Regions from separate parts of the Amycolatopsis sp. NPDC051903 genome, predicted to be linked through region 3. Evidence: riboswitches for the same ligand, from Rfam matches in the RefSeq annotation. Region 3 holds a riboswitch; each other region holds the start of a gene.
What was found. A riboswitch is a leader RNA that binds a small molecule or an ion and turns the genes downstream of it on or off. The one in region 3 is predicted to bind thiamine pyrophosphate.

Region 1 (9,971 bases), on a different contig from region 3:
GCTCCGGCGCCTCTTCGACCAGTCCGGCGCCCGCGAGCACCTTCAGGTGGTGGCTGACGTTGCCGACCGCGGAGCCGAGCGCAGCGGCCAGACCGGACGCCGTCGCCGGGCCGTCGAGGCGCAGGACGTCGAGGAGGCGGCGGCGCAGCGGGTGCGACATGGCGGTCAGCACCCGGGAATCGCGAATCTCGTGGACCACGATGCACAAGAATAGTTGTACAACATCTCTTGTGCAATGGCCGCCAGGTACCCTCGCCCCATGGGCTTCTTCACCTGGATCATCTTCGGCGCGCTGGTCGGCTGGCTCGCGAACCTCGTGGTCGGCGGGCCGGAGCGGCGCCGGCAGGGGTGTCTGGTCAGCGTGCTCGTCGGCGTGCTCGGAGCGGCCCTCGGCGGCTTCATCTACCGCCTCGCGACGGGTGAGCAGCAGCGGTTCGAGTTCGACTTCCCCAGCTTCGGCGTCGCGATCCTCGGCGCGATCGTGCTGCTGGCGCTCCTGCGGCTGATCAGCGCGATCGGCCGGCGACCCAGTGACCGTTTGTAACGGTTTGCCCACGAACCGTCAGTAGCGTCCCCGAAACCCGTAAACTACTCAGTTCCGCGTCCGGGTGCATGCGTCGTCGGGGGATGCATGCACCCGGCCCGCCCTGGCGGCCTCCCGGACCACGCGCACGGCAAGCGCCGTGTCCACGAGCACGGGCATCGGCGCGGCGGAGATCTCCCGTCGCCAGGCGCACAGCAGCTCGAAGAGCGGATCGGGCACGGACATCGCTTCCTCGACGGTTTCGGCTCGGGCGCCGGGCCCGAACGGCTGGTACTACTGGGAGTTGTCGAGGAATTCGACTCGTCGTTACCGGTTTGTGGGCATGCCCACCCGCTGCGGGGAAACCCTTGCGGGGGAGCGCCCGCCAGCCCTGGGCGTGTCCGCCCGCCGACGGGCGGTAGCGTGGTGACGCCCAAATCGGACGTGAAACCGTCCCCTCCCTCCGATCGCAACGAAACGCGGGGAACCGACCCATGAGCGGCAAGCCCACCGGCAATCCCCTCACGCACGCAGTGCAGCTCGCGCGGGAGACCATCCCGCCGATGCACCCCGCCGGACGTCCGTTCGTCCTCGGCGGCCTGGCGGCGACGCTGGTGCTGCGCCGGTTCTCCAAGCGCCTCGGCGTGGTGGGCGCGCTCGCGACGGCGGCGACCGCCGCGTTCTTCCGCGAGCCCCAGCGCGTGGCGCCGGAGCGGCCGAACATCGCCGTGGCGTCGGCCGACGGGCTGGTGTCCCTCATCGAGGAGGCCGTGCCGCCGGCGGAGCTGGGGCTGCCCGCCGAGCCGCGCCTGCGCGTGAGCGTGTTCCTGTCGGTGTTCGACGTGCACGTCCAGCGGATCCCGGCGCCGGGCGTCGTCGAGAAGGTGGCCTACCGGCCCGGCAAGTTCCTCTCCGCGGACCTGGACAAGGCGAGCGAGGACAACGAGCGCAACTCCGTGCTCATTCGCACCGTCGACGGCCACGAGCTCGTCGTCGTGCAGATCGCCGGCCTCGTCGCGCGGCGCATCGTCTGCGAGATCCGCGAGGGCGACAAGGTGGCCGCCGGTGCCACCTACGGCCTCATCCGGTTCGGCTCCCGTGTCGACCTCTACCTGCCGCCCGGCAGCCGCGTGCTCGTCTCCAAGGGCCAGCGCACGGTCGGCGGCGAGACGGTGCTCGCCGAACTCCCGGCACTGGGAGAAGGCTGATCATGGTCCGCGTGACCACCCCGGGCATCCGGCTGCTGCCGAACGCCATCACCGTGCTCGCGCTGTGCGCCGGCCTCTCGGCCGTGCAGTTCGCGCTCACGAACAACTACGCGATGGCCATCGCGTCGATCGGCATCGCGGCCGTGCTCGACAGCCTCGACGGCCGCATCGCCCGCCTGCTGGACGCGACGTCGAGAATGGGCGCCGAGCTCGATTCCCTCTCCGACGGCATCTCGTTCGGCGTGGCGCCCGCGCTGGTCCTGTACGTGTGGCAGTCGCACGGCGACCGGATCGGCTGGGTCGCGTCGCTGATCTTCGCCGTCTGCATGATCCTGCGGCTCGCGCGCTTCAACACGCTGCTCGACGACACCGACCAGCCCCCGTACGCCGCGGAGTTCTTCGTCGGCGTCCCCGCCCCGGCGGGGGGCCTGGTCGCGCTGCTGCCGCTCATCGCCACGCTCCAGTGGGGTGAGGGCTGGTGGTCCGAGCAGTACGTGGTGATCGTCTGGACGATCGCCATCGCCGCGCTGCTGATCAGCCGCATCCCGACGCTGTCGCTGAAGACGGTCAAGGCCCCCGCCAAGGCCATCGCCCCGCTGCTGGTCGGCGTCGGCCTCCTGGCGGCGGCGATCATCCAGTTCCCGCTGGTCGCGCTGGCGATCGCACTCGTGCTGTACCTGCTGCACATCCCGTACTCGGTCTACCGGCACCGCTGGCTGGCCGCGCACCCGGAGGCGTGGACGGTGCCGCCGCGCGAGCGCCGCGCCATCCGCCGGGCCCGCTCCCAGCGCCGGCTGCGGCTGCGGCCGGCCTCGCGCCGTGTCGCGGGCGCCATGCGCGCCGTGCGGTTGCCGCGCAACGGGTCGGATTTCGTGCGCGTGACGCGCGCGCTGCGGGACCGGGACCGGGGTACCACCGGCACGGTCGGCGGGGCGAGCGGCAACGGCACGTCGGGCCCCGGGCAGCGCCGGCGGTCGTGGCGGCGGATCGGCATCCGCCGGCGCTAACCGGAACCGGTGTGGTTCGCGCCTGGAGTTCCCCCGGCCGGTGAGCGACATCCGTCGTTCGGCCCCTGGGGTGGCCTCGCGTCGCTAGGGTGAACGACGTGAGCGATCCGCAGATCACGCTGACCGTCCGGCACACACCGTCCGCGCTGGATTCGCGGCGGGGGGTTGTGCGGTTGCACCCGGAGGTGCTCGACGCGCTCGGGCTGAGGCCCTGGGACGCCGTGCACCTCACCGGCGCGCGCCGCAGCGCCGCGCTGGCCGCGCCGGCCGAAGAAGAGGGCACTCCCGGCGTCGTGCTGGTCGACGACGTCACCCTGTCGAACCTGGGCGTCTCCGAGGGCGGCGAGGTCGTGGTGGCGCCGGCCGCCGTGGCGGCCGCCAGGACGGTGACGGTCGCCGGCTCGAGGCTGGCCAGCGTCTCCGTGCCGCCGCAGACGCTGCGGCTGGCGCTGACCGGCAAGGTGCTCACGCGCGGCGACGCGGTGTCGCTGCTGCCGCAGGACCTGGCGCCGGCGCCGGGGTCCGACGTCGCGGCCGTGCGGGGGCAGCTCTCGCGCGTGATCGGCGCGACGTGGACCAACGAACTGCTCACCGTCACCGCGACCGAGCCCGCGGATGCCGTCGTGGTCGGACCGTCCACAGTGGTCAGCTGGCGCGACGGCGCGCGCACGGGCGAGCCGGCCGGCGACCCGACGCCCGTCCGCAGCGCCACCGCCCTCGTGCGCAGGACCGCCGTCACGGCGGCCGAGGACTACCTGGACGCGGAGATCGTGGAGGAGCCCGAAGAGCAGGAGCTGGCGGAAGCGGTCCCGCCGGTCACCGACCTCGTCGGCGCGGAGGGTGCCGCCCGCAAGCTCGCCGAGTGGTTCGACTTGGCGTTCCACCGGCCGGACCTGCTCGAACGGCTCGGCACGTCGGCGCACCTGGGCGTGCTGCTGTCGGGCCCCGAAGGCGTCGGCAAGGCGACGCTGGTGCGGTCCGTCGCGCAGGCCGAGAAGGTGCGAGTGGTGTCGCTGACCGCGCCGAACATCGCTGTGCTGGAACCCGGCGCCGTGCACGCGCGGCTGCGTGAGGCCATCGGCCACGCCGCCGACGGTGCGGGGCCCGGCGTGCTGCTGATCAACGACGTCGACGCGCTCCTGCCGGCCAGCCAGCCGCCGCCGGTGGCGACCGTCGTGCTGGAGGAGCTGCGCGCGGCGATGCGGCGCGACGGCATGGCCGTGGTGGCGACGACGCAGCGCGCCGAGTCCGTCGACCCGCGGCTGCGCGCCGCCGACCTGCTCGACCGCGAGCTCGGCCTGCCGCTGCCCGACGCGAAGACTCGGGTGGAGCTGCTGCGGATCCTGCTGCGCGACGTGCCCGTCGAACCGGGCGCCGACCTGGGCGTGCTCGCCGAAAAGACACCGGGGTTCGTGGCCGCCGACCTCATCGCGCTGCGCCGCGACGCCGCGCTGCGCGCCGCCTTGCGCCAGCGTGACGTCGAGGAGCCGCGCATCTCGCAGCAGGACCTGCTCGACGCGCTGGCCACCGTCCGGCCGATCTCCCTGTCCACTTCGGACAACCTCGCCACGGGCGGGCTCACGCTCGAGGACGTCGGCAACATGGTCGACGTCAAGCAGGCCCTCACCGAGACGGTGCTGTGGCCGCTGCGCTACCCCGACTCGTTCGCCCGGCTCGGCATCGACCCGCCGCGCGGCGTGCTGCTCTACGGCCCGCCCGGCGGCGGCAAGACGTTCCTGGTCCGGGCGCTGGCGGGCACGGGCGCGCTCAACGTGTTCGCGATCAAGGGCGCCGAGCTGCTGGACAAGTGGGTCGGCGAGTCCGAGCGGGCGGTGCGGGACCTGTTCCGGCGAGCCGCCGACGCGGCGCCGTCGCTGATCTTCCTGGACGAGATCGACGCGCTGGCGCCGCGGCGCGGCCAGTCGTCCGACTCCGGCGTGGCCGACCGCGTGGTCGCGGCCCTGCTGACCGAGCTCGACGGTGTGGAGCCGATGCGTGAGGTCGTGGTGCTGGGCGCCACGAACCGGCCCGAGCTCGTCGACCCGGCCCTGCTGCGGCCGGGCCGCCTGGAGCGCCGCATCTACGTGCCGCCGCCCGACGCCGAGTCCCGGGCGGCCATCCTCAAGGCGGCGTCGAAGAACACCCCGCTGGCGTCCGATGTGGATCTGGCGGCCCTCGCGTCCACCCTGGACGGTTATTCCGCCGCCGACTGCGCCGCTCTCATCCGCGAAGCGGCCCTGACGGCGATGCGGGAATCGCTCGACGCGCGCGAGGTCACGGCCGCCCACCTGGCGAAAGCCCGGGAAACCGTGCGGCCTTCATTGGACCCCGCTCAGCTGGCCACGTTGGAGGCTTACGCGCAGGCGCAGCAGGAACGCTGACCGATCGCTCGCCGGGCACGTTCGCGGGTCCGGCGAAAACGAAGGACCCGCCTCGGGAGGCAGCGGGTCCTTCGTTTTAGCTGGTCAGCTGCCCTTGTGGCCGCTCTGGTAGTCCTTCGTGATGATCACGATGACGCCCGGGCTCGAGTTCTGGATGCCTTCGAACCGCGGCTCGGCCACGAAGCCGAACTCGGCGGCCAGCTGCTTCGCGGCGGCTTCCTCGTCGGTGCCGGGGCGGAAGTAGGCCGTGGTGCGCGGGATCACGCCCTGGGAGTAGTTGCCGACCTCGGCGACGTTCCAGCCCGCGGCGCGGAAGTCGCTCGCGGCCTGCTCGGCGAGGTGCTGGACGAGGGAGTTGTTGTAGACGCGCAGGGTGACCCACTTGTTGGACGCCTGCTGGTCGCCCGGCTGCCCCGGCTGACCGCCCGGCTGTCCTGGCTGGCCGGGCTGGCCCGGCTGCCCGGATTGCCCCGGCTGTCCGCTCGGCTGGCCCGGTTGACCCGGCTGACCGGACGCGCTGCCCGGTGCGGACGACGGCGCCGAGGACGCGGCCGACGACGAGGGTGGCGTCGCGGGTGACGACGAACCCGGAGCCGGCGACGACGCCGAAGGGCTGCCCGAACTGCTGGTGGGCCCGGCGGTGTTGTTGTTCGAGCCGCCGCCCGACAGCGCGGTGACGCCGCCGATGATCGCGGCGATCACGGCGACCCCGATGAGCGCGACGCCCGCGGCCCGCATGGGCCGGGACAGTCCCGAGAAGAAGCTCATGACAGTTCGATCCCCAGCCGCCGGGCGCCGCGCTTGCGCTGCCGGGCGGCGCGCGTCTTGCGCAGCCGCTTCACCAGCATCGGGTCGGCCGCCACGGCCTCAGGCTTGTCCAGCAGTGTGTTCAGCAGCTGGTAATAACGGGTCGAGGACAGCGAGAAGCGTTCCCGGATGGCGTTCTCCTTGGCACCGGCGTGCCGCCACCACTGGCGCTCGAACGCGAGGATTTCCAGCTCTCGCTCGGTCAGGCCACCCGTAGTTTCCGGCGGCGACGGCTGATCACCAGCCATCGACTCCGCGGCGTCCATGCGGTCCTCGCAATCGCTTCGGCTGTCCTTCCGCGGGCGTCATTGAACCACGGAACCCACGCTCGACATGGGCATCCGGCGCGGCGCGTCACGGTCCGATCCAGGTGGATGCGCGGGTCCGACTAAACTCGCTGCTCGTGACCGTCCACCCCATCCGCATCGCCGGCGATCCCGTGCTGCACCAGCCGACCCGTGAGATCACGGAGTTCGACGACGAGCTGCGCACGCTCACCGAGGACATGTTCGAGACGATGTACGCGGCCGAGGGCGTGGGCCTCGCGGCCAACCAGGTCGGCCTCGACCTGCGCCTGTTCGTCTACGACTGCCCCGACGACGAGGGCGTCGAGCACCGCGGCGTGGTGGTGAACCCGAAGCTGGAGACCTCCGAGATCCCCGAAACGATGCCCGACCCGGACGACGACTGGGAGGGCTGCCTGTCGGTCCCCGGCGAGTCGTACCCGACCGGGCGGGCGTCCTGGGCCCGCGTGACGGGTTTCGACGTGTCCGGCGAGCCGATCACCGTCGAGGGCACGGGCTACTTCGCCCGGTGCCTCCAGCACGAGACCGACCACCTCGACGGGCACCTGTACCTGGACCGCCTCGTGGGCCGGCACGCGCGCGCGGCGAAGAAGATGCTGAAGAAGAACAAGTGGGGTGTGCCGGGGCTGAGCTGGCTGCCCCCGAAGGAGGAATCCGCGGAGGCCTGAGCGCCTCCGGTTTCCCGCGGAGTCTCCTCGCCCGGTGGGCGGGGAGACTCTTTTGCGTTGCCGGGCGGTTTCCGCTGACCGTCCCGGGGCACCGGAGAATTGCCGAGGGGGCGGGAAATCGCGGCGTCGCCGTTCTCGGCGTCGCGGAGGAAGTGCGGTGCGGGTGCCCGCGGTCCATTCGCCGGAACGGTTCGGCGGGGCAGATCCGGCGGAGCCAGGCTCGCGCTGGAACCGCACTCGCCCACACGAGTCGGGTGAGCAGGACTTCCCGCACGAGAAACCCCCAAAGCCGCGAATCGAAGCGCCCTCGTGAACCCCTGTCGGCCGCCTGCTCCGATCCGGTGAAGAACACACCGGTCGACAAGTCGCCTTGTGCTCGCGTGATCCGCCGTGGCATGGTCGAGGGACAACCCCATAACCAACGCGGGAGCTCGCGCCATGGCGGGCTGAGAGGGCGGCTGGTGTCTGTCTGAGGACACCCGGTGCCGCCGACCGCATGAACCTGACCGGGTAATGCCGGCGTAGGGAGTGAACGTCGTTGACGACGCTGGAGAACGAGCCCACCATCACGCCTTCCGTGACCACGGGGCCGATCACGGGCTCGCGCAAGGTCTACCACCCCACCGAATCCGGCCTCCGGGTCCCGGCGCGGCGGATCGACCTGACGAACGGTGACCACTTCGACGTGTACGACACGTCCGGTCCGTACACGGACACCGACGTTACGATCGACGTCCACAGTGGACTTCACCCGCTGCGCGCGGGCTGGGCCGACGGCCGCGCGCACAACACCCAGCTCGGCTGGGCCAAAGCCGGCGTGATCACGCGCGAGATGGAGTTCATCGCCGCGCGCGAGCGGTGCTCGCCGGAGTTCGTGCGAGACGAGGTGGCGCGCGGCCGGGCGGTGATCCCCGTCAACCGCAAGCACCCCGAGACCGAGCCGATGATCATCGGCAAGAAGTTCCTCGTGAAGATCAACGCCAACATGGGCAACTCGGCCGTCTGGTCCTCGGTCGAGGAAGAGGTCGACAAGATGGTGTGGGCCACCCGCTGGGGCGCCGACACCATCATGGACCTCTCCACCGGCAAGCGGATCCACGAGACCCGCGAGTGGATCATCCGCAACTCCCCCGTACCGGTCGGCACCGTGCCGATCTACCAGGCGCTCGAAAAGGTCGACGGGGAGCCGGAAAAGCTGTCGTGGGAGGTCTACCGCGACACCGTGCTGGAGCAGTGCGAGCAGGGCGTGGACTACATGACCGTCCACGCGGGAGTGCTGCTGCGGTACGTGCCGCTGACCGCGCGCCGCGTCACCGGCATCGTCAGCCGCGGCGGGTCGATCATGGCCGCGTGGTGCCTGGCGCACCACCAGGAGTCCTTCCTGTACACGCACTTCGAGGAGCTCTGCGAGATCCTGCGGAAGTACGACGTCACGTTCTCCCTCGGCGACGGCCTCCGGCCCGGCTCGATCGCCGACGCCAACGACCGCGCCCAGTTCGCCGAGCTCGAAACCCTCGGTGAGCTCACGCACATCGCGCGGGAGCACGACGTGCAGGTGATGATCGAAGGCCCCGGCCACGTGCCGATGCACAAGATCAAGGAGAACGTCGAGCTGGAGGAGCAGCTCACCGGCGAGGCGCCGTTCTACACCCTCGGTCCACTCGCGACGGACATCGCGCCCGCCTACGACCACATCACGTCCGCCATCGGCGCGGCGCAGATCGGCTGGTACGGCACGGCGATGCTCTGCTACGTCACGCCGAAGGAGCACCTCGGCCTGCCCAACCGCGACGACGTGAAGACCGGCGTGATCACCTACAAGATCGCCGCGCACTCCGCCGACCTCGCCAAGGGCCACCCGCACGCGCACGAGTGGGACGACGAGCTGTCCAAGGCCCGCTTCGAGTTCCGCTGGACCGACCAGTTCAACCTGGCGCTCGACCCGGACACCGCACGCTCGTTCCACGACGAGACACTGCCCGCGGAGCCGGCGAAGACGGCCCACTTCTGCTCGATGTGCGGGCCGAAGTTCTGCTCGATGCGGATCACGCAGGACGTGCGCAAGTACGCCGAGGAACACGGTCTGTCCACTGTAGAGGCCATCGAGGCCGGCATGGCGGAGAAGTCCGCCGAGTTCGGCGAGCAGGGCAACAAGGTTTACCTGCCCGTCGTGGGTCAGTGACCCGCGGGCAGTAGCACCAGCACAACCGGAGAAAGTCATGACCAGCACTCCCCGAACCGCCCTCACCATCGCCGGATCCGACTCCGGCGGTGGTGCGGGCGTGCAGGCCGACCTGCGCACGTTCTTCGCCAACGGCGTCCACGGGCTCGTCGCACTCACCGCGGTGACCGTGCAGAACTCCCTGGGCGTGCAGGGTTTCACCGAGATCCCGGCCGACGTGGTCACGGCGCAGATCAAGGCCGTCGCCGGCGACATGGGTGTCAACGCGGCCAAAACGGGCATGCTCGCCACCGCCGACATCATCCAGGCGGTGGCGAAGACGCTCGACGAGGTCCGCATCGGACGCGACACGGACACGCCGTTCGTCGTCGACCCGGTGGCGGCCTCGATGACCGGGCACGCGCTGCTGCGTGAGGAAGCGCTCGAGGCCATCCGCACCGAGCTCTTCCCGCGCGCCACGCTGATCACGCCGAACCTCGACGAGGTGCGCCTGCTCACCGGCGTCACGGTCACCGGCGCCGAAACCCAGCGCGCGGCGGCCGACGCGTTGCTGGAGTTCGGTTCGTCGTGGGTGCTCGTGAAGGGCGGGCACCTCTACGAGGCCGAAGACTGCGTGGACCTGCTCACCAACGGCACCGACGTGATCGAGCTCAGCGGACCTCGGATCGCGACGGAGCACACCCACGGCGGCGGCGACACGATGGCCTCGGCGATCACGTCGTCGCTCGCCAAGGGCGCCGACGTGCCGACAGCCGTGGCCGAGGCCAAGCGGTTCATCGAACGCTGCGTCGCGGAGGCCTACCCGCTGGGCGCCGGCGTGGGGCCCGTCTCCCCGTTCTGGCGGCTGGCCGACTGACCGGCCACACTGGACCCGTGACCGACGACGCCGC
Region 2 (9,971 bases), on a different contig from region 3:
GCCTCGCGCGCCATCTCCGCCGTCAGCACGGCTTCGGCGGCCGTGCGGCAGCCCGCCGTGTTCGGCAGCAGCTTGATGCCCAGCCGGCGAACCACGCCCAGCACGCCGGTGCCGTGCTCGGCGTCCGCCTTGCGCATGGCGACGGTCGTGAGCTCGGTGCCCGACGCGATCAGCGCGCGTTCCAGCACCGAGAGGTTCGCCGCGCCACCGGTTCCGATGATGAGCCTCGACGAGAGCTCGTGCTCGCCGATGACCAGAGCGTCGTCCACGTCAGCCTCCCTGAACAGCGGTCAGCACGTCGATGCTCGCACCTTTCGGCACCACCGACTCCGCCCACTCGCCCCGCCGCACGACCACGCCGTTCACCGCGACGGCCACGCCCTGGGGCGAAACGTCGAGCGCGTCGAGCAGCTGCGCCACCGTCGCGCCGTCGGGGAACTCGCGCCAGTCCCCGTTGACCTTGATCTCCATCAGACTCGTTCCTCCACTGCGGAATTCGGACGCGGAGCGGGCAGCCGGGCGGGCGTGGCCGCACCGATCTCGTCCGGCGGCCGCTCGCCGGTCAGCCACGCGACCACCGCGTCGGCGGTCACGGGAGCCATCAACAGGCCGTTGCGGTGGTGACCGGTGGCCGCGTACACGCCTTCGCCGAGCTCGCCGATGTACGGCAACGCGTCACGACTGCCGGCGCGCAGGCCCGCGGCCGTCTCGACGAGCTCGTACTCCGTGATCCCCGGCAAGATCCGTTCGGCGCCTTCCAGCAGCTCACGCACGCCCCGCGCGGTCACGGCCACGTCGAAGCCCGCTTCGTACTGCGTCGCGCCGAGCACCAGCTCGCCGTCGGCGCGCGGCACCAGGTAGATCGGCCGGCCCTCGACCATCGCGCGCACCGTGTACGGCGGAGGCGGCAGGCAGCCCCGGCGCGGCCGCAGCCGCAGGATCTCGCCCTTCAACGGCCGCACGGCGTCGGCCAGCAGCGGGTGCAACCGGCCCGTCCAGGCGCCGGCCGCCAGCACGACGGGACCGGTCACGTCGTCGAGCCGGGACACCCGCGCGGACGAGAACTCGACCCCGCGTTTCGAGCACGCCTGCAGCAGCGCGGTGAGCAGCTTCCGGTTGTCCACGGCCAGGTCGCCCGGCACGTGCAGACCGCTGCGCACGGCCCCGAGCCCCGGCGCGAGCTTGCGCGCCGCCCGGCCCGTGAGCCGCTCGACGGAACGGCCCAGCGACGTCAGGTACTCCGCGAGGATGTCCAGGTGCCCGGCGTCGGCGCTGTCGAACGCGACGACGATCGTGCCGTGCCCGGCCAGCCCCGGGTCCGTACCCTCGGCCTCGAGGTCACGGGCGAAAGCCGGCCAGCGCCGAAGCGACTCCTCGCCCAGGCTGAGCACGTGCTCCTCACCCGGCCACGCTTCCGTGACCGGGGCCAGCATCCCGCCGGCCACCCACGACGCGCCGCCCCGCCCGGGCGAAGGATCGGCCACCGTCACGCGGTAGCCGCGGGCCGCCGCGCGCCAGGCCGCGGACAGGCCGATCACCCCGCCGCCGACGACGGTGAGGGTCTTGCTCATGGAAATCACGCTCCCTGCGCCGGCATGACCCGGATCAGGTTCCACGGTCGGAGCGGCAGCTCCCTCTCAGCCCGTGCCTCGGGCTCCCGTGCGGACCACCCCACCGTAGCGCGCGGGTAACGTCGCCGCCATGCCCGCCCTCACCGGAGAACAGATCCGCACCCGCCTGGCCGGTTCGCGGCTGTACCTGTGCACCGACGCCCGCTCCTCGCGCGGCGACCTCGCCGAGTTCGCCGACGCCGCGCTGTCCGGCGGCGTCGACATCGTCCAGCTGCGGGACAAGTCCGGCGGCGCGCCGCTCGAAGCGGCGCAGGAGATCGCGGCGCTGGAAGTGCTCGCGGAAGCCTGCGCGCGCCACGGCGCGCTGCTCTCGGTGAACGACCGCGCCGACGTCGCCCTCGCCGTGGGCGCCGACGTGCTGCACCTCGGCCAGGACGACATCCCGGTGCCGCTCGCGCGCCGCATCCTCGGCGACGACGTGGTGATCGGCCGCTCCACGCACTCCGTCGAGCAGGCCGAAGCGGCGGCCGCCGAGGACGGCGTGGACTACTTCTGCACCGGCCCGTGCTGGCCGACGCCCACCAAACCCGGCCGCCACGCCCCCGGTCTCGACCTGGTGCGCGCGACCGCGGCCAGCGGCACCGCCCGGCCGTGGTTCGCGATCGGCGGCATCGACGAGCAGCGCCTGCCCGAGGTGCTGGCCGCGGGCGCGTCGCGCATCGTCGTGGTCCGCGCCATCACCGACGCCGACGACCCGGCCGAAGCCGCGCGGAAGCTCAAGGCCCAGCTCGGTTAGGGAGTCGGGGTCGCCGACGCCGCCTTGGTCCGCGGCTGGCTCTGCGTGGTCGACGGCGCGCCGCCCGTGCTCGACGGCGGCGGGGTCTCGCTGATGGAGGTCTGGGACGTCGGCGTCTCGCTCGTCGAGGTGCTCGACGACGAGCTGCTCGGCGGCGGCGCCTGCGACACCCCGGTCGACGGCGGCGGGCTGTTCTCCGACGTCGCCGGCGGGTTGTCGTCCTTCGTCGGCTCCTGCTGTGTCGTAGTGGGCTTGTTGTTGTGGTAGATGAACCCGGCGCCCGCCTGACCGTGAGACACCGCCTCCACCCCGACCATCACGGCGATGGCGATCGCCGTCGCGAGCACGCTCGTGCCGGCGATGAGCGGCCAGCGCAGCTTCCGCAGCTTGTCGGCGAACGACTCGGGCTCTTCGGGCTGGGTCTGCGCCTGGGTCTGTGCGGCGGCCGTCGGCGAGAGCTTCGAGATGCGCACGGTCGGCATCTCCGACGGGTCGAGCGGCAGCAGCACGGTCGGCATCTGGGCGGGGTCGTCGACCGGCGCGAAACCCGGACGGCTCGCCCGCCGCTGTCCCGCCGTCACGAGCGCTTGGCGCGCCTTCAGCGCGGCTTCGCGCCCGCGCTGCAGCGAACGCAGGTACAGCTCACCACCCACGGTGGTGATGACGCTCGCGACCCCGGCCCCCACCACGGTGCCGGTCACGCCGAGCGTCGATCCCAGCAACGCGGCCGTCACCGCGGCGAGTGCGGTGGCCAGCACCTGCACCGTCCGCGGGCTCTTCTTCTCGCCCTGCTCCGACGTCTTTTCCCGCTCGTCGACCATGATCCCGTTCTGCAGTCCCGTTTATTCCCCGAGCCTCTCAACGATTGAGGCGCGTGGGGAACTCCCATCGTTGCCCGAGCGTGAGCGACGCCACGTCGACCGTCCACAGTGGATGGACCACGGTTCACACTTTCCTGACATACTCACCACATGCGATTGGTGACGATCTTCGAAATCGAGGCCGCGGCGAAGCGCGTGGCGGACCACGCCGTGCACACCCCGTTGCTGCGCCAGCCCTGGGCCGACGGCGAATTGTGGCTCAAACCCGAGAGCCTGCAACAGATCGGCGCGTTCAAGATCCGCGGCGCCTACAACGCGATCGCTTCGCTCGACGAAGCCGCCCGGGCGCGCGGTGTGGTCGCCTACTCCAGCGGTAACCACGCGCAGGCGGTCGCCTACTCCGCGAACGCCTTCGGGATCCCGGCCGTGATCGTGGTGCCCGACGTCGCGCCGCGGCTCAAGGTCGAGGCCACCCGCCGCTGGGGAGCGGAGGTCGTGGAGGTGCCGATCGCGGACCAGGCGCCGGCCGCCGCGGCGCTCGCGGCCGAGCGCGGGCTCACGCTCATCCCGCCGTTCGACCACGCCGACGTGATCGCCGGGCAGGGCACGGCCGGCCTGGAAATCGCCACCGACCTGCCGGACGTCGACACCGTGCTCGTGCCGGTGAGCGGCGGCGGCTTCGCGGCCGGCGTCGGCACGGCGATCAAGGCCCTGTGCCCGCGGGCGAAGGTCTACGCCGTGGAGCCCGAGCTGGCCGGCGACACCGCCGAGAGCCTGCGGGCCGGCCGGCGCGTCGCGTGGCCGATGGAGCAGCGGGCCCGCACGATCGCCGACGGCCTGCGCGCCGAGCCGTCGGCGCTGACGTTCGCCCACCTGCAGCAGGTGCTCGACGGGATCGTCACCGTGACCGAAGACGAGATCCGCGACACGGTGCGCGTGCTGGCCCGCCGCGCGCGGATCGTCGCCGAGCCCAGTGGTGCGACCGCCACCGCCGCGTACCTGCACCACGCGGACGAGCTGCCGGGCGGCAAGACCGTGTCCGTCGTCTCCGGCGGCAACATCGACCCGGCGCTGCTCGCCGAGCTGCTCGGGTAGGTCAGTCGCGCGCCGGGCCCGGGCGGACGTAAGTCGGCGGACCCTCCACGCCGCAGTGGAAACACTCGCCGGGATGTGGAGCTTCTTCGTCCACAACACGTTTCCGCTCGGGCTCGGCCACACCCGCGCCGAGCACGCCGTTGTGAATCCCCAACGCGATGAGGCCGCCGGCGATCGCCAGGACGGCGCAGATGAGCAACGCCATGCGCCAACCGGCGGTCAGCGCGACGGGGTCGCGGTACGCCGAACCGGTCAGTCCGGCCGCCGCGGGGAGCACCGCGACCGCAAGAAGTCCACCCGTTCGGGCGATCGCGTTGTTGACTCCGGAGGCGACTCCGGCAAATCGGTCAGGTGCCGCGGCCAGCACGGTCGCCGTCACGGGCGCCACCGTGCACGCCAGACCGAGGCCGAACACGACCACCGCGGGGAACACCGAACCGAGGTACGACGAGCCCGGTTCGACGCGGATGAGCAGCAGCATGCCGACGCCGATCACCATCGGTCCGACCACGAGCTGCAGGCGCGGCCCGATGCGCTGGGCCAGTGCGCCCGAGCGGCCCGACAGCAGCAGCATGATGATCGTGATCGGCAGCCCGGCCAGGCCGGCGAGCGTCGGCGGGTAGTTCAGCGACACCTGCAGCTGCAGCACGAGCAGCCACATCACGGCGCCGAGCGCGGCGTAGACCACGAAGGTGAGGGCGTTGGACAGCGTGAACGTGCGGCTGCGGAACAAGCTCGGCGGCACCAGCGGCTCGTGGGAGTGGTGCTGCTGCCACACGAACAGCCCGAGCCCGGCCACGCCGGCGACCAGCGCGATCAGCACGATCGGATCGGCCAGCCCGCGCACGGGCGCTTCGACCAGCGCTCCGGTGAGGCCCGCCAGGCCGATCGCCCCCGTCGCCGCGGCGGCGAAGTCGGGGTGCCCGGTGGCCGTCTCGTCACGCGACTCGGGTACGAACTTGAACGCCATCAGCACCACGACGAGCGCCAGCGGCAGGTTGATCAGGAACGCGAGCCGCCAGGACCAGACCTGGACCAGGACACCGCCGAGCAGCGGTCCGACCGCGGCGGCCAGACCACCCAGTCCGGACCACGCGCCGATCGCGCGCGCCCGGTCGTTGTGCGCGAAGGCCGACTGCAGGATCGCCAGCGACCCGGGGGTGAGCAGCGCGCCGCCGATGCCCTGGATGATCCGGAACACGACGAGTTCGGTGGTCGAGGTCGCGATCGCGCACAGCCCCGACGCGAGGCCGAACCAGATCACGCCGATCAGGTACACCCGGCGCCGCCCGTAGCGGTCGCCGAGGGAACCCGCGACCAGGATCAGGGCGGCGAGCGCCAGCATGTAGCCGTCGAGGATCCACTGCAGGCCGGCCACCGACGCCTGCAGTTCTTCGCCGATCCGGGGCAGCGCGACGTTGACGATCGTCCCGTCGAGCATCGCCATGCCCGATCCGAGGATCGTCGTCGCGAGCACCCCGCGCGCCAGGGGCGTACCCCAGCGGATCCCGCTGTCTGTCGTCGTCACCGTGCGGTCACCGCGCACGCTCGAAGCTCATGCGCACACGGTGGCGAACCGGACGGCCGGGCGCAACCACCTGCGCCCGGCACTGCCCGTTCCAGCTCACAGCCGCGGTCTCACGGCAGCAGCGTGGTGACGAACTTGTAGCGGTCGCCGCGGTACACCGAGCGCGCGAACTCGACCGGCTTGCCGTCCTTGCCGAACGAGTGCCGCGTCAGCATCATCACCGGCATGCCCACGTCGGCGCCGAGCATCTCGGCTTCCTCCGGGCCTGCGAGCGACGTCTCGATCGTCTCCTCCGCGCGCTCGAGTTCCACGCCGTAGTGCTCCTGGAGCACCGCGTAGAGCGACCCGCCCGCCGAAATGTGCTTGCGCAGCCCGCGGAAGCGGCCCAGCGGCAGGTGCGTCGTCTCGAGCGCCATCGGCTGGGAATCGGCCAGCCGGAGGCGACGAAGGCGAAGAATTTTCGCACCCTGCCGGATCCCGAGCAGTTTCGCGAGTTCGCCCTCCACGGGCAATTCCTCGAGTTCGAGCAGTTTGGACGACGGCTTCAGGCCCTGCTTGCGCATGTCCTCCGTGTACGAGGAGAGCTGCAGCCGCTGCGCGAGCTTCGGCTCGGCCGCGAACGTGCCCTTCCCTTGAACGCGGTGCAAGCGGCCTTCGGCCGTCAGGTCCGCCAGCGCCTGCCGCACGGTGGTGCGCGAGACGGTGAACTCGCCCGCCAGCGCCCGTTCCGTCGGGATCGGCGAGCCAGGCGGCATGGCGTCGAGCAGATCCAGCAGGTGCTGTTTCAACGCCCAGTACTTGGGTTCGCGCTGACCGCGCACACCCGCCGTGGTCCCCGCCTCACTCGCGGGGGTTGTCTCCAACATGACCGGCTCCCTCAGCTTTCCCTCACTATCGCGCCACATCCCCGTCAAGAAACGTACCCTTCACCACAAACACTCCGCCCGGCTAGCATTGGTCTAGACCTGAACGCACGCTGCTCAGCACACCCGGGGCTCCCAGTCCCGGCGGAGAGGAAAGTGATGACCCAACAACGCCCCGGCGAGCACATGGCCGCGGAAATCTCGGAGCAGCCTGCCGTACTGGCCGGCCTCGTCGAGAGGCAGGGCGAAATAGCGGAAGTAGCTGAAAAGATTTCACAAAAGCCGCCCCGTTTCGCTTTGCTCGCCGCACGGGGTTCGAGTGACCACGCTGCGTTGTATGCGAAGTACCTGATCGAGGTACTCCTGGGTCTTCCCGCGGGTCTCGTGTCACCGTCCACCGCCACGCTCTACGGCGCACGACCGGACCTGCGAGACGTGCTCTTCGTCACCGTCAGCCAGAGCGGCGGCTCGCCCGACCTCATCGAGGTCACCGAAGCCGCGCGGCGCCAGGGCGCGCTCACGGTGTCGGTCACGAACACGCCGGACTCGCCGCTGCGCGCGGCGGCCGAGCTGGGCGTCGACATCGGCGCCGGCGTCGAGAAGGCGGTGGCCGCCACCAAGACGTACTCCGCGACGCTGCTGGCGCTGTACCTGTTCGTCGACGCCGTCCGCGGCGGCAAGGCGGCCGACGCGCAGGAGCTCGGCGAGCTCGCGCAGCGGACGCTCGACGGCGCGGCCGAGGGCGTGCAGCGCGCGGTGGACCGCTACCGCTTCGTCGACCGCGTGCTCACCACCGGCCGCGGCTACTCGTACGCGACCGCGCTCGAGGGTTCGCTGAAGCTCGCCGAGACGAGCTACCTCGCAGCGCGCGCGTACAGCGGCGCCGACCTCCTCCACGGGCCGGTCGCGGCCGTCGACCGCGAGACGGCCGTGCTCGCCGTGACGAGCTCGGGCCACGGCGGCGAGGCGATGCGCGAGGTCCTCGACGCCGTCGGCAAGCGCGGCGCCGACGTGCTCGCGGTCGGCTCCGCGTCGGCCGACGTGCCGGCCGCGCTGCGGATCCCGGTGGCGCCGACGGCCGAAGAGCTCGCGCCGATCCTCGAGATCCTGCCGGTCCAGCGCATCGCGCTCGGCTTGTCGCTCGCGCGCGGCGGCGACCCCGACAGCCCGCGCGGGCTGCTGAAGGTGACCAAGACCCGGTGAGCCTGGTCGTCGGTGTCGACGCCGGTGGCACGTCGACCCGCGCGCTCGCGGTCGACGCCACCGGCGCCGTGCTCGGCGCCGCCACGGGCGGCGGCGCCAATCCGAACTCCCACGCGCCCGCGGAAGCCGCGGCGCGCATCGCCGACACCGTCGAACGCGCGCTGGGCGGGCGCACCGGCGTGCTCGCCGCCGTGGTCGGCCTGGCCGGGGTCAGCAAGCTGTCCGACCCGATCGTCGCGGCGGTGTTCGCCGACGCGTGGGACCGGATCGGGCTGGGTGGACTGGTCCGCGTGGTGGCCGACGCCGAAGTCGCGTACGCGTCGGCGACGCCGGCCCCCGACGGCACGGTGCTCGTGGCCGGCACCGGCTCGATCGCCGGCCGCATCCGCGGGCGCCGGATGATAGCGACGTCGGGCGGCTACGGCTGGCTGCTCGGCGACGAGGGCTCGGCGTTCTGGCTCGGGCGCGAGGCGGTGCGCTCCACATTGGATGCGCTCAGCCGCGGGCCGGACCTCGCCGGGCTGCCGGCCGCCGTGCTCGCCGAAGCGTTCGAACCGTCCCCTGTGGACGCGCACAGCCCGGCCCCCGCGGATTGCGGCAACAGAACTTTCCCCAATTCGCCTGTCACGGAAGCGAATCGACTGAATACCGCGCGTGCTCTCATCACCCGGGTCAACGCCGAACCGCCCATCCGGCTCGCCCGGTTCGCCCCGCTCGTGAGCTCCGCGGCGGCCGCCGGGGAGCCGGCGGCGACGGACATCGTCACCCGAGCGGCCGAGCACCTGGTCCGAACGGCCCTCGCCACGCGCGACCCGGATGAGAAAACTCCGGTCGTGCTCGTGGGCAGCGTCCTCGCGGCAACCGGTCCCGTCGGGCGGCTCGTGCGGACGAAACTGGCCGGCCTCGACGTGCTGACCAGCTCCGACGGCGTGCTCGGCGCCGCGTGGCTGGCCGCTGTGGACGCTTGGGGGGAGTCCGCGGCGCGGCCTTCCCGATCGTGAACCCCGGCAAAACCGGGTTCGAAGTGTCCAAACCGTCGACTCAACCCCTCCGGTCCGGGTACCGTAGGGATCGGCCCCCGGACCCTCCCCCCTCGCCGGGGGCCGCCTTATGTCCTCGGTCCGTTTTCCGGACGCGGTTCCGAACCCGGTTCCGGCGCCAGGCGCAGCCCCGGGTGATCGGGCGGGAGTGCTTTGTAGAGCACCCAGCCGCTCACCGCGACGGTCGCCGCGACCAGCGGCCACGACAGCACCGTGCGGGCGACGCCGAGTGCGACCACTTGCCCCGTCCACCACAGCAGGCCGTAGACGACCACGCGCACCAGGTACTGCAGCACCCACACCCAGCTCGCCCACGAGTAGGCGCGCACGAGCGCGGGGTCGCGGCGCCAGCGCATCTTCTGTCCGATCAGGAGCCCGACGATCACACCCAGCAACGGCCAGCGCACCACGATGCTCGCCGCGAACAGCAGCGCGCTGGCGGCGTTGGAGAGCAGCTGCAGCAGGAAGAAGTCCTCGGCGCGGCCGGTGTGCAGCGCGATGAGCGCCGCGATCACCACGGCGGCGAGGCTCACCACCACGGCGCGCGCCTTGTCGCCGCGGATCAGCCGGTAGGCACCGAGCACCACGGCGACCGCGATGGCGGTGATCGCGCCCCAGGAGATCGATTGCCCGGTGGCGAGCCAGCCGACCACGAACGCCGCGGGCGGGATGCTGGCGTCGATCGCGCCTCGGCGGCCGCCGAGGATCTGCGTGAGCGACTCGCGCGAGGGCGTCGTCTCGTCCGTCACATTCCCAGCCTGCCCGATACCTGCGCGAACGTCCCGGACTGGGAGAGCTACCCCACACAGAGTGTCCGCTCGATGCTCGTCCGAGTGGTTCGTCACCTCGCTCGACGGTGAAATTCCCGTAATACGAGCGACGGGGAAGCCGACAAGGTAAGAGACTGTGGCTTCCGGCTGAACCAGGGGTGGCGGACGGGAAGGATACGGGGACGTCCGACTGTTAGTTGTGGTGTACAACTTCACTCGGGGTAGGCGCGCAAGACGGGGAAAGGGGATCCCAGGGTGTTCGGAATCGACAGTTACGTGGCGAT
Region 3 (9,971 bases):
GGCGCAGGCGGCCGCTGGCCTCGTCCTGGCGGACCAGCAGCGCGTTGAACTCCTCCGCCAGCGCGCGCAGTTCGTCGTGCGACGTCGGCAGCGGCAGCCGCGAACCCGGCGGCAGCGAGCGCACGAGCCCGCGCATCCGCGCCACCGGCCGCAGCGCGAAGCGCACCACGAGCCACGTCGCCAGTCCCGCCACCACCGCCCCGGCGAGCGCGACGACGACCAGCCACAACCCGCCGTAGTGCACCGCCGCCGCGAAACCCACCAGTCCGGCACCCGCGACGACGAGCCGCTGGGTGCCGTCCGGCGCGCTCACGACCTGGCCGCGCCAGCGCGAGCCGTCGGCCTGCACCGGCACGCCGGCCTTGAGCTGCCGGACCGCGTTGTCGTCGAGCTGCGGCCGCGCGCGACCGTCGACCGGCGCGCCCGAAATGTCCAGCACGCGCACGGAAACCGGGTCGGCCGCGGCGAGCGGACGGCCGGTCGTGACGTCCGCCGTCGCCGGACCGAGCGCGGAGGTGAGCTCGCGGTCCACCGAGTCGACGAGCAGCGGCTCGAGCTGGTTGGCGGCGAGCACCGCGAGGCCGAGCAGACAGGCGAGGGTGATCGTGGTGGCCAGGACGGTGATCCGGACCTGCAGCGACCGGCCCCGCCACCACGACGGCGAGCCGATCACCTGACCTCGTCGAGCTGCGAATCGGACGCGAGGTAACCGTGGCCGCGCACGGTCCGCAGCAGCGACCCGGCACCGACGGCGTCGAGCTTGCGCCGCACGTACCCCACGTAGACCTCGACGAGGTTGCGCGTCACCGCCTGCTCCTCACCCCACACCGCGCGAAGCAGCTCGTCCTTGGTGACGACCGTGCCCGCGCGGCTCACGAGCACCTCCAGCAGCCCGAATTCGCGCGGCGAGAGCGGCACCTCCGCACCGTCCCAGCGGACCTGGCGCAGCGCGCGGTCCACCTCCAGCGCCCCCAGCCGCAGCGGGCCGCGCGACGCGTCCGGCCCGGCGCGGCGCAGCACGGCCCGCAGCTGCGCGACCAGCACGACGAAGGAGAACGGCTTCACGACGTAGCCGTCGGCACCGAGGTCGAGGCCGTCGGCCTGGTCGATTTCGCCGTCCTTGGCGGACACGAGCAGCACCGGCGTCGTCACGTGCTCCGCGCGCAGCTGCTGCAACACGCGATAACCCGACAAGCCGGGCAGCATGATGTCGAGCAGCACCACGTCGAACGCGCCGGTGCGCGCGAGCTGCAGCCCGCTCGGCCCGTCGGCGGCCGTGACCACGTCCATGTCCTCCGCGCGCAGGCCGCGGTGCAGCGCCTTGCGCACGCCCGGCTCGTCGTCGACCACCAGCACCCGAGGTTTCACAGGTTCATCATGACCGGTTCGCGCAGGTGGTGCCGCGCCTCTCAGCGCGATCTCAGCCGCGGGGGCCGAGCATTCAGGGGTATCTCAGCCTCGGGAGTGAAGCCTCGGTTCCGGGAGCCGAGCACACTGGGGCTCGGGAACACAGGGAGAGACGACATGGATCCGAAGAAGAAGGCCATCACCGCGGCCGTCGTCGGCACGGCGCTGGGGGTCGGGGGGCTCGTCGTGGTCGCGATGCCGGCCTCGGCGGGAGACGCGCCGAAGCTGCCGTCGATCAGCGCCGAGGACCTCGTGCAGTCGGTGATGACGGCGAACCCCGGGCCGTTCGACGGCACGGTGAGCGTGAGCAACGACCTCGGCCTGCCTGCCGTGGGTTCCGCGATCCCGGGCGCGGGGGCGCTCAACGTCGACTCCGCGCACGTCTACACCGACGGCGCGGGCAAGGCCAAGGTGTCGCTCACGAACGGGGCGTCGCAGGAGACGATCGTGCGCGACGGCACGACGGTGTGGGACTACAAGTCCGCCACCAACTCCGCCACGAAGACGACCATCCCGGCCGACGTCGCCACCAAGCACGACCTCAGCGCCGACCAGATGGCCGACCCGGCCACGGCGACGAAGGAACTGCTCGCGAAGGTGCGTGAGAGCAGCACGGTGTCGGTCGACGGCACGGCCAACGTGGCCGACCGCCCGGCGTACGAACTCGTGCTCACGCCGAAGCCGACGGAGCGCACGCTGCTGCGTGAGATCCGCGTGGCCGTCGACTCGCAGACGCGCATGCCGCTGCGGCTTTCCGTGCTGAGCAACGGAACCACCTCACCGGCGCTGCAGGTCGCGTTCAGCGACATCCGGTTCGCGCAGCAGCCGGCCGACCTGTTCAGCTTCACCCCGCCGCAGGGCGCCAAGGTCACCGAGAAGACCGCGAAGGTCGACGACCAGGCCAAGGCGATGGCGAACGAGGCCAAGCAGGACACCAAGCTCGTCGGCGACGGCTGGGACACCGTCATCACGGGCAAGGTACCGGCCGACGCGCTCGCGCCGAAGAAGGCCAACGCCGGCGAGGGCCGCAACGTCGACCCGCAGCAGCTGCTGAGCCGCTTCGGCAAGCGCGTGAGCGGCACCTGGGGCAGCGGCTACCTGTTCACCACCAAGGTCGGCGGCGCCGTGCTGACCGACGACGGCCGGTTCGCCGCCGGTGCGGTGCCGGAGCAGGTGCTCTACGAAGCTCTGGGCCAGAAGTGACCGACACGACCGACGTGGTCCTGACCGGGGCGGGCATCTCCGAGGAGGTGTCCGCCCCGGCGGTCCCGCTCGCCGCGCGCACCCGCGGGCTGCGCAAGGTCTACCGCGGCACGGTCGCGGTGGACCACGTCGACCTGGATGTACCCGAAGGCGCGGTGCTCGGGATGCTCGGGCCCAACGGCTCCGGCAAGACCACGACGATCCGCATGCTGCTGGGCCTGGTGCGGCCCACGGAGGGCGAGGTCGAGCTGCTCGGCCGCCCGATGCCCGACGGCGCGGCGCACGCGCTGCCCGACGTCGGCGCGCTGGTGGAGGGCCCGGGGTTCCACCCGTTCCTCTCCGGGCGCGACAACCTGCTGCGCTTCGCGGCCGCCGAGCCGCGCCTGGCGTCGTCGGCGATCGACGAGGCCGTGGACGCGGCGCTGGACCGCGTGGGCCTCACCGTCGCCGCGCGGCGCCGGTACAAGGGTTACTCGCTCGGCATGAAGCAGCGGCTCGGGCTCGCGTCCGCGCTGCTGGTGCCGCGCAAGATGGTGGTGCTCGACGAGCCGACCAACGGCCTCGACCCCGCCGGCACGCGCGAGATCCGCCGGATCATCGGCGAACTGCACGCCGAGGGCGTGACCGTGCTCGTGTCGTCGCACCTGCTGGCCGAGGTCGAGGCGACGTGCACGCACGTCGCGGTGCTGCAAGCGGGCACCGTCGTGGCGCAGGGCGAGCTGGCCGAACTGCTGGAGTCGGGCAACGCGGCGCTGCTCGTGCGCACGCCCGACGCCGAACACGCCGTGGAAGTGCTGCGGGAGAACCGGATCGGGGCGCGCCTGACGCCCGACGGCGTCCGCGCGGACCTCACCGCCACGCCTGCGCCGCGGGTGCTGCAGGTGCTCGTCGGCGGCGGCGTCGAGGTGCACGAGGCGACGCGCGCCCGCACCGGGCTGGAGGACCTGTTCGCGCGCCTCACCGAGGGCGCGAACGGTGCCGAAGACGAGGGGGACGCATGAGCACCGCCGACGTACTCACTCCCGGGGAGGCGGCATGAGCACCGCGACGCTCACGGCTCCCGTGAGCCGCACCGGCCACGACGCGGTGCCGATGCCACGGCTCTTCGCGGCCGAGCTGCGCTGGATCTTCCGGCGCCCGCGCACGCTGGCCGTGCTCGGGTTGCTGGCGGTCATCCCCATCGTGATCGGCATCGGCCTCACGCTGGTCAGCGAGGGCGGACCCGACGGCGGACCGGCCGACGGCGACGCCGCCCTGCTCGCGTCGGCCGTGAACAACGCGCTGGTGCTGCCCATCGCGGCGCTGGTGATGACGCTGGCCCTGCTGCTGCCGCTGGCTTCGGCCATGGCCGGCGCTGACGCGATCGCGGGCGAAGCCGCCCACGGCACGTTGCGGGGCTGGCTCGTCGCGCCCGTCAGCCGCGGGCGGTTGCTGGTGGTGAAGGCCTTCGGCGTCGCGACCGTGTCCGTGGTCGCGGTGCTGGCGATGTGCGTGACGGGCGTGGTGACCGGGCTGATCATCAACGGCACCGGTTCGCTGTTCACGCTGTCCGGCACGACGTTGTCGCTGGGCGGGGCGCTGGTGCGGATCCTGCTCGTGGCGGGCTGGATCGTGCTGCAGCTGTGGGCCGTCGGAGCGGTCGCGCTGGCCGTGTCCAGCTTCACCGAGCACCCGATGCTCGTGGTGGCCTCGGTGCTGGCCGGCGACATCCTGTTCACGATCCTCGGCTTCCTGACCTCGCTCGACTGGCTGCACCCGTTCCTGTTGACGCACAACTGGAGCGAGGCGCCGACGGAAGTCCTGATGGACCCGATCTCGGGGTCGATGCTCGGCGAAGGCGCGCTGCGCGCCGCCTGCTACATCGTGGTCGGCCTGTCCATCGCGTACGGACGGCTCGCCACGCGCGACGGCTGACGGGGGTTCAGCCGACGACGGCGATCCCGTCCGGCTCGAGCTCGAGCCGGACGGGATCGCCGGCGCGCAGGTCCGCGGTCACGGGCGCGACGGCGTCCACCGTGCCCACTGTGTCCTTTTCGGACTCTTCGAGCCGCACGACGAGCCGCACGTGTTCACGCCGGTGCACGGCGGCCGTCACTTCGCCCGCGACGCCGGCCGCGGCCACGCGCAACGCGTGCGGCCGCAGGCCGAGCCGGACCGGCCCGTCTTCGACGTCGGGCAGCGCGACGTCACCGAGGCCCGTGTGCACCACGCCGCCGGCCGCGACCCCGGAGACGAACGACGTGGCGCCGAGGAACCGGGCCACGTCGTCGTCCGCCGGGTTTCGCCACACCGACCGCACCGCGCCCTCCTGGCGGATCTCGCCGGCGTCGAGCACGGCGACCCGGTCGGCCAGCGTGAACGCCTCCTCCTGGTCGTGCGTCACGAGCAGCGCGGTGATCTTGCTGCGCCGCAACAGGTCCGCGAGATCGATGGCCAGCTGCTCGCGCAGGCCCGCGTCGAGACCGGAGAGCGGTTCGTCGAGCAGCAGCAGGCGTGGTTCGGGCGCGAGGGCGCGCGCCAGCGCGACGCGTTGCGCCTGACCGCCCGAGAGCTCCGTGACGCGCCGGTGTTCGTACCCGGTCAGGCCGACGAGCTCCAGCAGCTCCTTCACCCGCGCTGCGTGCCGGGCCTTCGACACGCCGTGCATGCGCAAGCCGAACGCGATGTTGGCGGCGACGTCGCGGTGTGGGAAGAGCTGCCCGTCCTGGAACACCAGCCCGAAGCCGCGGCGGTGCACGGGGACGTCGGCGAGGTCGGTGCCGTCCCAGCTCACGGAGCCGGCGGTGGCGGGTTCGAGGCCCGTGATCGCGCGCAGCAGCGTCGACTTGCCCGAGCCGGACGGGCCGAGCAGGGCGAGCACCTCGCCGTCGGTGATGTCGAGGCGCGCTTCGCGCACCGCGGCGAACGAACCGTAGTGGACGGTCAGGTCCCGGACGGTCAAAGCCACGTCAGAACTCCCCCACCGAGCTGTGTCCCCGAAAACCGTGTCCCCGCAAACGTCCGCGCACGGACCCGAACCGGTCGATCAGCGCGACGGCCGCCACGGTCACGACCATGAGCAGCGTGCACGCGGCGTACGCCATCTGGTTGTTGAGCTCGCCCGGACGCGAAATGAGCGTCGCGACGGCCACCGGCAGCGTCGGCGCGTCGGGCCGGGCGAGGAAGCTCGTGGCACCGAACTCCCCGAGCGCCACGACGAACCCGAACCCGGCGGCCGCGACGAGCGAGCGCGCGGTGAGCGGCAGGTCGATCTCGCGCCACACCCGCGCCGGGCTCGCGCCGAGCGTCGCCGCGGCCTGGCGCAGCCGCACCTCGACGGCCCGCAGCACCGGCAGGATCATCCGCACGACCAGCGGGATGATCACGAGCGCCTGGGCGAGCGGCACGAGCATCGGCGACGTGCGCAGGTCGCCGGGCAGCGCGTCGAGCGTCACGAGGTAACCGAAGCCCACCGTCACGGCGGAGACGCCGAGGGGCAGCATGAGCGCCGCGTCCATCGTCTCGCCCATCCCGCGCGCGAGCCGTCCCGGTGACCGGCGCAGGGCCACGAGGACCACGCTCGCGACGACGCCCACGCCCATCGCCAGCAGCGTCGCGTCGGTGGCCGCGGCGAGCGAGTTCTGCGCGGCGACCCAGCCCGACACCTGCAGCGCGTCGTTCGTGCCGGTCGTGGCGAGCGCGCGGTAGCCGGCGAGGCTCCAGCCGTCCGGTGTGGACAGTGACTCCACGAGCAGCGCGACGATCGGCGTCATCAGCAGGGCGACGACGAGCGTGGCCGCGCCGACCGTCCACCACTCGGCTTTTCGCGGACGGCGGGGCGCGGCTTGCTTCAGCTTCCCGGCGTTCTCCCGGCGGCGGCGCGCGACGGCGCCGACGGCCAGCGCGGCGAGCACGGCGGCGAACTGGATCAGCGACAGCGCGGCGGCGCCGGAGAGGTCGAGGAGGTCGACCGTGCGCAGGTAGATCTCCGTCTCGAGCGTGCGGTAGCGGCCGCCGCCGAGGATGAGCACCACGCCGAAACTGGTGGCGCAGAACAGGAACACGACCGCCGCGGCCGACGTGACGGCCGGGGCGAGCGCGGGGAGCGTCACCGTGCGGAACGCGCGCCACGGCGAGGCGCCCAGTGCCCGGGCGGCCTCTGTCGCACGCGGGTCGAGGTGGGCCCACAGCCCGGCGACGGTCCGGGCGACCACGGCGACGTTGAAGAACGCGTTGGCCAGCACCAGCGGCAGCACGCCGCCGTCGGGCCACAGCGCGCGGAACGCGAGGCCGACGACGACCGTCGGGAGCACGAACGGCACCAGCACCAGCGTCCGCGCGAGCGCGACGCCGGGCAGCTTCACGCGCGCGAGCACGTACGCGACCGGCAGCCCCGCGACCAGGGCAACGACTGTCGACGCGGCGGCGCTGACGAGCGTGAACGCGGCGAGCTGCCACGTCTGCGCGTCGGCCAGGACCGTGTCGACGCCGCCCGCGGAGAAGCCGCGGCCGAGGATCGCGACGACCGGCCAGGCGAAGAAGACGACCAGGAACGCGACGGGCAGCAGGCCGAGCAGCGCCAGCCCCGTGGTGCGCAGCCGGGCCGGTGTCACGCCCCCATGAGCGAGCGCCATGCACCGATCCACTTCTCCCGGCCGGCCTGGATCTGGTCGGCGGGCAGCGTCGCCGGGTCCTGCGGCAGCGGCGCGGCCGTGGCCCAGCCGGTGGGCAGGTCGACGCCCTCGCGGGCCGGGTAGACGTACATGTTGGCCGCGACCGTCGTCTGGAACTGCTGGGACAGCAGGAAGTCGACGACCTTCTGCGCCTGCGGCACCTGCTTGCCGTTCGCGAGCACGCCGGCGTACTCGATCTGGCGGAAGCACGTGTCGAGCAGGGCCTTGGTGCGCGGCTTGCCGTCGTCACCGAGTTCCGCGGCGGGCGAGGACGCGTAGGACACGACGATGGGGCGCGGGCCCTTGCCCGACGAGCCGGAGAAGTCCTTCGTGTAGGCCTCTTCCCAGCCGCTGTCGATCTTCAAGCCGTTGGCCTTCAGCTTCGACCAGTAGCCCGGCCAGCCCTGCTCGCCGAACTTCGCGACGGTGCCCAGCAGGAACGCCAGCCCCGGCGACGCGGTCGCGGCGCTCTCGGCGACGGTGAGGTCCTTGTACTTCGGGTCGGTGAGGTCCTCGTAGCTCTTCGGCTCGGGGAGGTGGTGGGACGCGAAGTAGCCGGTGTCGATGTTCACGCACACGTCGCCGACGTCGACGGCGGACACGCGGTGCTGCGGGTCGAAGGAGTAGCGCTGCGGCCCGCGGTCGGCTTCGGGGCTCGTGTAGGCCTGGAAGACGCCCTCGCTCAGCGCGCGCGAGGCGAACGTGTTGTCGACGCCGAACGCGACGTCGCCGATCGGGTTGGCCTTGGTGAGCACCAGCTTGTTGGTGAGCTCACCGGCGTCACCGGACTTGAGGATCTTCAGCTTGATGCCGGACTGGCGCTGGAACGCGTCGAGCACGTCCTGCGGCGCGGCGAACGAGTCGTGGGTGACGAGCGTGACGGTCGGGGTCTGCTGGGTGTCGCCACCCGTGCCGGCGCCGGACAGCGAGCACGCGCTCGCCAGCGCCGTGACCGTGGCCAGGCCCAGCACCGTGCGTGCGGTCCGCGGAATCATCAGCCCTCCTGTCGCCGTGCGGGAGAGCGGGCCTCCCTGCGCCGGCATGATTCGGAATCAGGTGCGAACGGTCGCGGGTCGCACACCCGCCTCTCAGCCCGGCCGCACCGGACTCCCGTGGCAAAGGTGCAGCGTAGTCCAGCGGGCGTCACCATGGAGACATGGCGGAACTCCTGAGCGACTCCGAAGTCACTTCAGCGCTGTCTGCTGCGCCCGATTGGCAGCTCGACGGCGCCTCCATCGTCCGCACGACCGACCTCCCGTCCTTCGCGGCCGCCATCGCGGCCGTCACGCGCGTGGGGTTCTTCGCGGAAGCCGCGGACCACCACCCGGACATCGACGTCCGCTGGCGCACCGTCACGTTCCGGCTGAGCACCCACTCGGCCGGCGGGCTGACCGCGAAGGACTTCGCGCTGGCCGGGCAGATCGACCGGGTGCTCGCGGCCGCTGTGTGATCCCGTGTGATCCGGTGTGATCCCGGCAACCCCGGCGACACCGTTCCCGGCGTCGCGCGTCTCCCCTTGCGTACCGCGTTTTCGAGGGGAGCAAGGAATGACCCAGGCAATCGTCGTGGGGGCCATCTCGTTCGGCCTGATGGTGACCGCCGCCGGCGGCGTGCTGTGGCACACCGCGCGCAGCCGGCGTGATCTGGAGCACAGGCAGTAACACCGGCGTAGCTCAAGGCGCTATCCCAGCGGAATCTTCGGCACTCGCCCCGCTAGGACATGCGATGAACAACTCGTCCGCCGCCCTCTCCGCCACCCAGCGCGCCTGGATCACCACGTTCGCCACGGCGTTCACCCTGGCCGCCCTGATCGTCCTCGGCCTGCTCGGCTGAGCTCCACCCCCAGCCGTCGCCGCGGCACCCACTCTGCGCCTGGTTGCCGCGGCGCGTGAGCCCTTGGCCTGACGTCGATCTCAAGTCAAGGGCGCTTTCACCTGATGGTCTTGCGACCTCGGCTGTTTCACCGTTCGCAACAGCCGGTCGTCTCGTGCCGACCCATCGGTATGAGGTATCTGTCGGCCGTCGCCGTCGCGGCCGCGCTGTGTGTGGCCGCCGGGGCGTGCGGACGGCCCGCTGATCCGGCGCCCGCCGCTCCCCCGACGAGTTCGGTCGCACCCGCGGCGCCGGTCCACACGAGCGCACCCACGTCGACGTCAGCCACGCCGAGCTGGACCGCCACGCAGGCACCACCGAGCTCCAAGGCGTCCTCCAGCAGCCGCAAACCGACCCCCACGCGGAAATCCGCGGCCCGCGACACCGGCCCTGGTTGCGGACAGCGAGCCGTCACCAAGGGCAAGTTCAACCCGAACTGCAAGGAGTACCAGGGCTACCTGGACCCCGGCGGCCCCGGCCGCGGCAAAACCTCCGGCGACCTCCAGCACGACTGGGCGTGCGAACAGGGCTACCTGCCGAAGGACGAGTGCTGACTCCGCGCGTCGCCTCACTCGACGGGCCGGCGTCCGGCGACCAGCACCGGGCCGCCCGGCACCGTCGGGAATTGCTGCACGTCTCCGAGGCCCGCGGTCCCGAGGGCGGTCGCCATGCGGGCGGAGTCGTAGGTGTTGCCGCCGTTGCGAAGGGCGGTCCAGCGGCCCACGGCGGCGCGCAGCGGCTCCTGCGGCGCCGGGTTCGTGCCGGCGACGACCCAGCCGCCGGGGGCGAGCGCGGTGATCAGGCGCGGCAGCGCGCGCAGGACGACGTCCTCGGCCA

Region 1: linked by a shared signal. The riboswitch ahead of thiC (phosphomethylpyrimidine synthase ThiC) and the one ahead of ACIA77_RS46950 (thiamine ABC transporter substrate binding subunit) in region 3 are both predicted to bind thiamine pyrophosphate.
Region 2: linked by a shared signal. The riboswitch ahead of thiO (glycine oxidase ThiO) and the one ahead of ACIA77_RS46950 (thiamine ABC transporter substrate binding subunit) in region 3 are both predicted to bind thiamine pyrophosphate.

What each region holds. Positions count from the first base shown of each region.
Region 1 is NZ_JBITBT010000005.1:68,249-78,219, reverse strand. It holds gene ACIA77_RS14270 (winged helix-turn-helix domain-containing protein) at 1-199, opposite strand, end outside; gene ACIA77_RS14265 (GlsB/YeaQ/YmgE family stress response membrane protein) at 260-544, shown strand; gene ACIA77_RS14260 (hypothetical protein) at 593-769, opposite strand; gene ACIA77_RS14255 (phosphatidylserine decarboxylase) at 1,018-1,731, shown strand; gene pssA (CDP-diacylglycerol--serine O-phosphatidyltransferase) at 1,734-2,738, shown strand; gene ACIA77_RS14245 (AAA family ATPase) at 2,837-5,119, shown strand; gene ACIA77_RS14240 (LytR C-terminal domain-containing protein) at 5,204-5,887, opposite strand; gene ACIA77_RS14235 (DUF3263 domain-containing protein) at 5,884-6,192, opposite strand; gene ACIA77_RS14230 (peptide deformylase) at 6,330-6,899, shown strand; TPP riboswitch at 7,313-7,444, shown strand; gene thiC (phosphomethylpyrimidine synthase ThiC) at 7,438-9,081, shown strand; gene thiD (bifunctional hydroxymethylpyrimidine kinase/phosphomethylpyrimidine kinase) at 9,119-9,937, shown strand; gene ACIA77_RS14215 (hypothetical protein) at 9,955-9,971, shown strand, end outside.
Region 2 is NZ_JBITBT010000005.1:52,901-62,871, reverse strand. It holds gene ACIA77_RS14180 (thiazole synthase) at 1-269, opposite strand, end outside; gene thiS (sulfur carrier protein ThiS) at 271-471, opposite strand; gene thiO (glycine oxidase ThiO) at 471-1,571, opposite strand; TPP riboswitch at 1,566-1,671, opposite strand; gene thiE (thiamine phosphate synthase) at 1,702-2,367, shown strand; gene ACIA77_RS14160 (hypothetical protein) at 2,364-3,188, opposite strand; gene ACIA77_RS14155 (threonine/serine dehydratase) at 3,339-4,283, shown strand; gene ACIA77_RS14150 (MFS transporter) at 4,285-5,811, opposite strand; gene ACIA77_RS14145 (GntR family transcriptional regulator) at 5,922-6,677, opposite strand; gene ACIA77_RS14140 (SIS domain-containing protein) at 6,834-7,877, shown strand; gene ACIA77_RS14135 (N-acetylglucosamine kinase) at 7,874-8,878, shown strand; gene ACIA77_RS14130 (DUF3159 domain-containing protein) at 8,986-9,666, opposite strand; gene ACIA77_RS14125 (SGNH/GDSL hydrolase family protein) at 9,943-9,971, shown strand, end outside.
Region 3 is NZ_JBITBT010000049.1:17,102-27,072, reverse strand. It holds gene ACIA77_RS46985 (sensor histidine kinase) at 1-673, opposite strand, end outside; gene ACIA77_RS46980 (response regulator transcription factor) at 670-1,368, opposite strand; gene ACIA77_RS46975 (outer membrane lipoprotein carrier protein LolA) at 1,525-2,610, shown strand; gene ACIA77_RS46970 (ABC transporter ATP-binding protein) at 2,607-3,611, shown strand; gene ACIA77_RS46965 (ABC transporter permease) at 3,646-4,524, shown strand; gene ACIA77_RS46960 (ABC transporter ATP-binding protein) at 4,532-5,557, opposite strand; gene ACIA77_RS46955 (ABC transporter permease) at 5,559-7,223, opposite strand; gene ACIA77_RS46950 (thiamine ABC transporter substrate binding subunit) at 7,199-8,257, opposite strand; TPP riboswitch at 8,274-8,386, opposite strand; gene ACIA77_RS46945 (4a-hydroxytetrahydrobiopterin dehydratase) at 8,419-8,712, shown strand; gene ACIA77_RS46940 (hypothetical protein) at 9,266-9,688, shown strand; gene ACIA77_RS46935 (class I SAM-dependent methyltransferase) at 9,703-9,971, opposite strand, start outside.